DNA from 2 places in the Bradyrhizobium sp. AUGA SZCCT0105 genome. Region 2 is predicted to be linked to the other one. Evidence: riboswitches for the same ligand, from Rfam matches in the RefSeq annotation. Region 2 holds a riboswitch; the other holds the start of a gene.
What was found. Region 2 has a riboswitch for ZMP and ZTP ahead of glyA (serine hydroxymethyltransferase). Riboswitches for the same ligand answer to the same signal wherever they lie in the genome.
Positions count from the first base shown of each region.

Region 1: another riboswitch for ZMP and ZTP. It lies ahead of JQ573_RS22895 (bifunctional 5,10-methylenetetrahydrofolate dehydrogenase/5,10-methenyltetrahydrofolate cyclohydrolase); the one in region 2 lies ahead of glyA (serine hydroxymethyltransferase).

Region 1 is NZ_JAFCMK010000004.1:702,611-707,017, forward strand. It holds gene JQ573_RS22875 (VOC family protein) at 1-24, opposite strand, end outside; gene JQ573_RS22880 (hypothetical protein) at 409-915, shown strand; gene JQ573_RS22885 (hypothetical protein) at 1,132-1,650, shown strand; gene JQ573_RS22890 (hypothetical protein) at 1,775-2,191, opposite strand; ZMP/ZTP riboswitch at 2,409-2,488, shown strand; gene JQ573_RS22895 (bifunctional 5,10-methylenetetrahydrofolate dehydrogenase/5,10-methenyltetrahydrofolate cyclohydrolase) at 2,504-3,367, shown strand; gene JQ573_RS22900 (MaoC/PaaZ C-terminal domain-containing protein) at 3,518-3,970, shown strand; gene JQ573_RS22905 (zinc-ribbon domain containing protein) at 4,122-4,407, shown strand, end outside.
Region 2 is NZ_JAFCMK010000012.1:24,964-29,370, reverse strand. It holds gene JQ573_RS35230 (LysR family transcriptional regulator) at 1-365, opposite strand, end outside; gene bla (class A beta-lactamase) at 465-1,382, shown strand; gene JQ573_RS35220 (ankyrin repeat domain-containing protein) at 1,479-2,393, shown strand; ZMP/ZTP riboswitch at 2,477-2,562, shown strand; gene glyA (serine hydroxymethyltransferase) at 2,597-3,874, shown strand; gene JQ573_RS35210 (c-type cytochrome) at 4,001-4,407, opposite strand, start outside.

The sequences.
Region 1 (4,407 bases), on a different contig from region 2:
GTGGTCCCAGGTGACGACAGGCATTGCGGTCTCCTTGTTGTTCTCGCGCCGCTCGGGTGCGCGGCACTCGCTCTCGGGCGGCGCAAATCTAGCGAGCGGCCGTTTGGGATACCATCCCTCCGTGATGCCGGCCGCAAGATTGTCGTCCCGGAATGAAACCATTCCGGCCGCCAGCGATTGTTCTCGCGTGGCCGCTCGACCTGCGGCCGTCCCGGATGCCGCACGCTGCGATGCCTGCGGCTTCCTTGCTGGGTGGCGGCTTGATCGGGCGTCGAGGGTGAGGGCACGACGATGCGGATCGGCTTGGCGTCGTTTCGAAGGTTTGCCGCCGGGCGTCTCGGTGAGGGCGGCTTCTACGCCAGCCTGCTGCTGTCGATCATCGCGGTCGCCGGAATTGCGGCGTGGTTCATGCTCCCCGAGCCGAGCGATGCCGGAGACCAGGATATCTGGCCGTTGTCTTCCGTGCAGGATGCATCGACCGGGGCGCAGCCCGGCCAAATCACAAATCAAGCTGCAAAGGATGCGCCAGCCGCACCGGCAGGTGAGCCGGCCACGGTCGGCGTGGCCACCGCCGCGCAGCAGGCCGAGGCGGCCAAAGCGTCCGGGCCGGGTACCGAAGGATCGCCGCTGGACCGGCTGCGGATCGCCTCGCAATCCTGGCGGCGCGGCGGGCTGGGTTCGAAGGTGCTGGTCACCCTGACGCTGCGCAATGCCAATGATTTCGCGGTGAAGGATATCGAGATCGCCTGCACCTTCATCCGTAGCGACGGCAGCCCCGTGACCGAACGCAAGCGGCTGATCCCGGACACCATCGCCATGAAAAGCCGCAAGACCTACCCGCGGATGCTGATCGGGTTCGTAAACGTTAACGCAAACAAGGCGAAATGCACGGTCGCGACCGCCAGCCGCGCCTGAACCCTGCATCCCGAAAAAGTGACCAGGAATTGACTTGCCGGGTGAACCGCAATGGCCAGGCAGGAACTAACTAATAAGCCGACCGTTAGAGAACGACCCGGGAGCGCGGATAGCGTCTGCCCGGGTGATCATGCGCAGACGATGAATTCGTTGCGCGATGACAGATGTCGTCGCGTCGAGTTGAACCGCGCCCGTAGCGCGGGGGGAGCTACCAAAATGCCTGTGGCGCGTTATTTCCTGTTCGTTGGTGGCGTGCTGCTCGCGCTGCTCTTCGCCGTCAATGCCATCGTACCGCAGGAGGCTGTGGTCGCCAGCCAGGGTCTATCGTCGCCCGGCGTCGACAACAAGACCATGGTACGCATCAAGTCGACCCAGAAACTGCCGGAGCGGGTGGTGTACGACACCAACCTGCCGACCATCGTTCCGTCGCAGGTGAACGCGGTTGCCGCAGCGACCCCGGCGGCTGTCAGCGATGCGTCGGCGCAGGCCCGCGTCCGTGACACGTTCGCACAGTTCATTCCGCCGGAGAAGGCTGACGCGCGCAAGGGGCCGGTCGTGGCCGAGGCGAAGCCGGCCGAGCAGCCGGTGCAGGCGCTGAAGAAGCGCAAGATTGCGCGTAGCCATACCCATTCCCAGCAGCCGATGCGGCTGGCCCAGCCCGGCATGTATCAGCCCTACCGTGTCGCGCAACAGCAGCCACGCATGGGCTTCTTCGGCGGCTTCGGTACCTGGTAGGCAGGGACACGGGGCAACCGGCAATCGATAAGCCGCCGCAAACGCTTGCGGCGGCATTTTCATGTTCGCGATGTCAGCCAGGTAAAACCGGTTGCGGGAAGGCGCCCCGGGCGGCCGGAACCGGTTAGCGCGGCAGGCGCGGAATCTTGTCGGCGAAGCCGTTGTAACAGGTCAGCCGCTCGTCCTCTTCCTTGACGAACCGGCATTCGGCGACGCCCTTGGCAGGGGCGGCCTTCGGCTTGGGCTGCGGCTTGAAGATCTCGTCGTAGCACATCAACCGCTCCTTGGTGGCGTCGTCGATGTCCTGGCAGGCCTGGAGCTTCTGCGCGACCGATTGCGGCTTGCCGGGTGCTGCGGCCTTCTCGCCCTTCTTGGCCGCCGATTTCTTGCCGACCTGGACCAGCGGCTTGTCGCCGACCATCGGCTGCGCGGCCGCCGCCGGCTTGTCGGCGGCGGGGGGTGGGGTGGTGGCTGGAGCGGTGCCTTGAGCAAGCGCGGCAGCCGGGCAGAGGAGCGCCAGCGCGAGGATGATATGTCTCATGGTGAAAATGTCCGAAGTGGCGTGATGACCGGAAGGATGGCGCCGGGGATCGGAAAAGCCCGGCAAGCGCCGAGGCTTATCGCAAGTTCTGCCCGAATCCTACCCCCGGAGGGGCCCCGCCCGGCACCGATCCACTGGCAAAAACAGGGGCAATTCGTCGCCGGGTCGGCCGCAAGCGTGCGTGATTTGCGTTTGCCGGGCCGGGCGGCTATGAGGACGCCATCTGCGCGACTGGCGCTTGGATGGACCACCATCGGGGAGCGCAGAGACTGAACGCCGCGCGCCTGGGCACCGCTTCGAAACGGAGGTGCCATGACGGCGAACATTCTTGATGGGCATGCACATGCCCAAATTGTCATCGACAAGGTTGCGAGCGAACTGGACCGGCTGCCCCGCGCGCCCGGGCTTACGGTCGTGCTGGTTGGCTGTGACCCGGCGAGCCAAATTTACGTACAGAGCAAGGTCAGGATGGCCGAGCGGCTTGGCCTGCGCGGCGAGGTCGAACGCCTGCCGGATGACGCCAGCGAGGCCGATCTGCTCGCCAGGATCGACGCGCTCAACGCACGTGACGATATCGACGGCATCCTGATCCAGCTGCCGCTGCCGGCGCACATCGACGCCTTGCGCGTGATGGCGGCGGTCGATCCTGCCAAGGATGTCGACGGCTTGCACGCGCTGAACGCAGGCCGGCTGTTTCACGGCGACGATGCCTTGGTGCCGTGCACGCCGCTCGGCTGTCTCCGGCTGATCAAGTCGATCCGGCCAGATCTCACCGGCGCTCATGCCGTGGTGATCGGCAGCTCCAACATTGTGGGCAAGCCGATGGCCGCGCTGTTGCTGCAGGAGCAGGCGACCGTGACGCAAACCCACATCCACACCCGCGGCATCAGCAAGATCTGCCGTCAGGCCGATATCCTGGTCAGCGCGGTGGGGAAGGCTGGCCTTGTGCGCGGCGACTGGATCAAGCCGCAGGCCATCGTCATCGACGTCGGCACCACGCGCGTCGAGAAGCCGGACGGCGGCTACGCGGTGTGCGGCGACGTCTCCTTCGACGAAGCGGTGCAGGTCGCCGGCGCGATCACGCCGGTGCCGCGCGGCGTTGGCCCGATGACAATCGCCTGCCTGATGGAGAACACGGTGAAGGCGGCAAAGGCGAGGGCGGCCCGGCTGCAATAGCAGCGGTATGCTTGCAGCAAGACGCGGGCGGCGGGTGCGGCTCGCGTCGCTGCCTCGCGCCCGGAGACCTGCGCGCGAAGTTCTTGACGTCGGAGGTAATGGAAAGCCCGCAGCATTGGTCTATCGTCGCGCGACAGACGGAGACGCGCGATGCTGTATGCGGAAGATCTCACCGAAGGCCAGACATTCCAGCTCGGCACCTACACGATCGGCGAAGCCGAGATCCTGGAGTTCGCCGGGAAATATGATCCGGTGCCGATCCATACCGATCCCGTCGCGGCCGCGGCGGGCCCGTTCGGCGGCCTGATCGCAAGCGGCTTCAATACCATCGCGATCTATCAACGGCTCGTCGTGGAGGCGATCTGGACCAAGGTGGCGGGCATCGTCGGGCGGAGCTTCGAGATCCGCTTGCCGAGCCCGGTCCGCCCGGGCGCCACGCTCACCGGCCAATCCCGGATCCAGAAAATCACCATCAGGCCGGAGCGACGCGACGCCATCGTGATTTTCAAGACCGAGCTCGTCAACGACGAGCAGCGTCCCGTACTTGTCCTGGTTCTCGATGCACTGATCCGCATGCGGCCGGCGGAGCAGGGGCAGACTTAACCTCCGCCCGGATCAATCTGGCCGCCCGGCACTGCTGCGGCTACCATGGCAAGCCTGCGCTGACCTGCAGCCTGTCAGTGACATCGTCCTGATGTGGCCGGGCTGCCGGGCGGCAAGTTCGTCGATACGGTGCAAGCCGGATGGTATGGGCGTGAAGCGCAGCAAGCAGACGCGGGGCGAGATCGAAGCCAAACAGCGCAAGGCTGAGGAATGGCGTCGCACGCTGGCGCAACGCGCCGCCGAACGGCAGCGCCTGCGCGACTACAAGATCGCGCTGGCGCGCGACGAGGTTGCGGTGGTCACGAGCCAGCTCGCGCCCTCGAACAGCTATTCGACTCCAGATTTCGTCGAACGCGGAACCTATCGGCCCGAGCCGTTCGTCTGCAAGGATTGCGGCGTTGCCGAGGTGTGGACGCCGTTGCAGCAGAAATGGTGGT
Region 2 (4,407 bases):
ATATAGGGATGCGCGCGCTTGAACCGGTCGACCCGCTGCAGCAGCCATCCGGTCGCAAACGTCGTGACGCAGCCGACGGTGACGACCTCGCGCGTGCCCTTGGCCTCGATGCGGTCGATCGCCGCACCGATCCGGTCGAGCGCGTCTGACAGCACCGGCAGCAGCGCCAGCCCCTCGTCGGTGAGCACCAGCCCGCGCGGCAGGCGGCGGAACAGGCTCGCGCCCAGGAGATCCTCGAGCTGCTTGACCTGGTGGCTGATCGCGGTCTGCGTCACGCGCAGCTCCAGGCCTGCGCGGGTGAAGCTCAATAGCCGCGCAGAGGCCTCGAAGGCGCGCAACGCGTTCAGCGGGAGGTGCCGGCGCACGGCGTCATGACCAAGTTTTCCTCATGCCTCGTTGTATAAATGATTGTTTGTGCTCCGTCACGCCGCCCGGCAGGTTCGCGCCGCCAACGGAGACGAGAGATGCTGACGAGACGGACATTTGGATTGCGCGCGCTGGGCCTTGCAGTTTCCTGCACTTTGCCGCGGTCAGGCGCAGCGGCCGGACAGAGCGCAGCGGCGGGACCAGGCGGACCGGCAAAACGGCTGCAGGAGGAGTTTGCACGCATCGAGCTCGCGACCAGCGGCCGGCTCGGCGTCGCCGCGCTCGACATGGAGACCGGATTGCGCGCGAGCCGGCGCGGTGACGAGCGGTTCCCGATGTGCAGCACCTTCAAGGCGCTGGCTTCTGCCGCGGTGCTGCACCGGGTCGACCGCGGCGAATCCAGCCTCGACCAGCGCGTGCAGGTTGAGGCCAAGGATATCTTGGCCTACGCGCCGGTGGCCAAGCAACACGTCGGATCGAGCATGACGCTGTCCGAACTCTGCGAGGCCGCCATCACTCTCAGCGACAATACCGCCGCCAACCTGCTGCTGCGCGAGATCGGCGGGCCTGCCGGCTTCACAAGCTTCTTCCGCACCATCGGCGATAATGTCAGCCGGCTCGATCGCTGGGAGGTGGCGCTGAATGAAGCCGTGCCGGGAGATCTGCGCGACACCACGAGTCCGGTTGCGATGCTGAAAAGCTTGCAGCGCGTGGTGATCGGTGATGTCCTGAAGGCCGCCTCGCGCCAGAAGCTCGTGGACTGGATGGTCGCCAACAAGACCGGCGACACGAGGCTGCGCGCCGGCGTGCCGCGCGACTGGCGGGTTGGCGACAAGACCGGCACCGGCGAACGCGGCACCTATAACGATATCGGCGTGTTCTGGCCGCCCGGCCGCAAGCCGATCGTGGTGACGGTCTACCTGACTGGGGCAAGTGCTCCGATGGAGAAGTGCAACGAGGTGATTGCCAACGTCGCGCGCGCCGTTGCCAATGCGAGCACCGGGCAGACCGGCTAGAGTGGCACAACGCCGCGCGGCTTGGCAGCATCCAAGGATCATGCGACGCTCAATCGGAATGGCCGACCTGTCAGCAGACCATACGGAGGACACGTATTGTTTCGCCGCATCGCTCTCGCCGTGCTGCTTGTTGCGGGCCACGTTCACAGCAGCTTTGCTGCGGCCGACCCGGCACGCTGCCGCGAGTTGATCCGCAAATACGAAACCGACAAGGCGCAGTTCAGCGCGGTCGAGATCTCGCTGACCTTGTTCGCGGCGGCCAATGCCGATTGCATCAATCTCGCCACCGAGCTGCTCGATGGCGGCGCCTCGGTCGATGCCCGCGACCGGCTCGGCGCAAGGCCGCTGAGCCACGCCGCCCGTTCCGGCCATCTCGACATGGTCGACCTGCTGCTGGCCCGTGGCGCGCCGGTCGATGCGCGCAACCTCGCGGGATCGACCGCGCTGTATCTTGCCGCCGAGCGCGGTCATGTCGCGATCGTGCAGCGCCTGATCGACCGCGGCGCCGACGTCAATCTCACCGGACGCAGCGGCGCATCGGCGGTCGCGGCCGCCGCCTATGCCGGCCGGGACATGGTGGTGCGCATGCTGCTGGCCCGCGGCGCCGACGGCCGCAAGGCCGATGACACTGGCAAGCCGCCGGTCGTGTATGCGGCCGCCGGCGGCCAGATCGGCATCGTCAAGCAACTGCTCGCGCTCGATATCGACATCAACGCCCGCTACGCCAATGACCTCACGCTGCTGATGTGGGCAGCCGGGCCGGATGAGACCGTGCCGGAGGCGCAGGCGCTCGAGGTTGTCGCGTATCTCCTGGACGCGGGCGCCGGGGTCGACGAACGCGACGCGCGGGGACGCACGGCGCTGATGATCGCCGCCGAAGGCAACCACCCGGCGATCGCGAAAGCGCTGCTCGCTCACGGCGCCGACGCGGCGCTGGCCGACAAGGCCGGCAAGCACGCCGCCGATCTCACCGTCCTGTCCGCGCTGCGCGAGGAGCTGACGCCGCGCTGAAGCATGACGCGATGGACTCATTGGTTGCGGAAGGTCCGCAGGTCGGCTAAATTCTCCTCTACGAAGAGTCTCCGTGCTCATTCGTCCTATCGCGCGACTGGCGAGCTAACGTGGAATCGACCACGGGGAAGCGCGAAGGGTTCCAACGCCGATCGCCTGGGCAACCAATCTGCTGGAAAAACAGCGTGTTGAGGAGCCCGAGCATGCCGTCATTTTACAACGAACTGTTCATCAACGATCAAGAGATCGCTGCTGCCCTTATAGGGGAAGAGCGCCGTCAACAGGACGGCGTCGAACTGATTCCGTCCGAGAATTACACCTACCCGGAGGTGCTTGAGCTGCTCGGATCGGTCTTCACCAACAAATACTCCGAGGGCTATCCGGGACGCAGATACTACGGCGGCCAGCAATATACCGACAGCATCGAGAACCTCGCACGCCAGCGGGCCTGCTCGCTTTTTCGTGCCGAGCACGCCAACGTTCAGCCGCTTTCCGGATCACCGATGAATCAGGCCGTCTATCTCGGCCTGTTGCAGCCCGGCGACACGATTCTCGCCATGGACCTGTCCCACGGCGGTCATCTCACCCACGGCGCGCCGGTGTCCCACATGGGGCGTTTGTTCAACTTCGTTCGCTACAAGACGGCCCCGTCAAACGGCGCGATCGATTTCGATGAGCTGCGCGCGATTGCGCGTGAAGCACGTCCGAAGATGGTGTTGTGCGGCTACAGCTCCTATCCGCGCGACCTGGACTATGCGGCGTTCAAGAATATCGCCGACGAAGTTGGCGCGCTCACGATGGCTGACGTGAGCCACTATGGCGGATTGGTTGCCGCGAACGTCATGCGCAATCCGCTTGATGCCGGCTTCGACATCATGACGACGACATCCCACAAGACACTGCGCGGCCCCCGCGGCGGGATCATCCTGTGCCGGAAGGAGAATGCCGGTCGGATCGATGCTTCCGTCTTTCCCGGGTTGCAGGGCGGACCTCACATGAACGTCGTGGCCGGGATTGCCGTGACGCTCAAGAAGGCGGCGACCTCGGACTTCCAGGTTTACGCGCGACAGGTTCTGCGCAACGCGAAGGTTCTTGCCGGCGCGCTGATGGAACGCGGGATGAAGCTGGTCACGGACGGGACGGACAATCACATGATGGTCGTCGATACGGTAGCTTCCGTCGGACTGGACGGGCGAGCAGCCGAGGACGTGCTCGATGCCATCGCCATCACCACAAACAAGCAAGTTATTCCAGACGATCCGCGTCCGCCGCTCAGGCCAAGCGGTATTCGAATTGGGACACCGGCAGCGACCACGCGTGGCATGGGAGATTCCGAAATGCGCCGTATCGGCGAGTTCATTGCGGGGGCTCTGCAGGCGAACGGAGACGATGCGATCCTCGCGCGTCTCAGGTCGGAGTGCATCGAGATGTGCCGAGCTTTTCCCGTTCCAGGCGTGGTGTCCCGGTCTCGACCAAACTGACCGGCTGTACGACCGGAGCTTTGACGCGCAGATATGCAGAACGTGGTCGGGCGCTCGCGCCCGACCCCAACCGCCAAACGCATATGCGACAGCCCTGCGCTCGCGTGAGGGTCAACCTGCCCGCCGCTACAACCCCGCCAGATAGTCCACCAGCGCGGCGAGGTCGTCCGGCGACGTCGCTATCATAAGGTCCGACATGCCGGGATTGTTGCCGCGGGCGCGGGTGCGGAAATCGGCGATGGTTTTCGCGAGGTAATCCCGTCCCATCCCGGCAAGCCGCGGCACCGTGCCGTCGCCCTGGAAGCGATCGAGGTGGCAGGCCGGGCAACCGACGGAAGCGCTGGCGCTGAGCGCCTTCGCGGCGACGTCCTTGGGCGCGCTGGGCTGGCCGAGATTCGGCCATGGCTTCTGCGAAAAATATTCCGCGATCGCCAGCATGTCGTCGCGCTCGAACTGGGTCGCGATCGGCTGCATGATGTCGCTCTTGCGATCGCCGCGCTTGAAATCGCGGAGCTGGATATAGAGATAGCCGG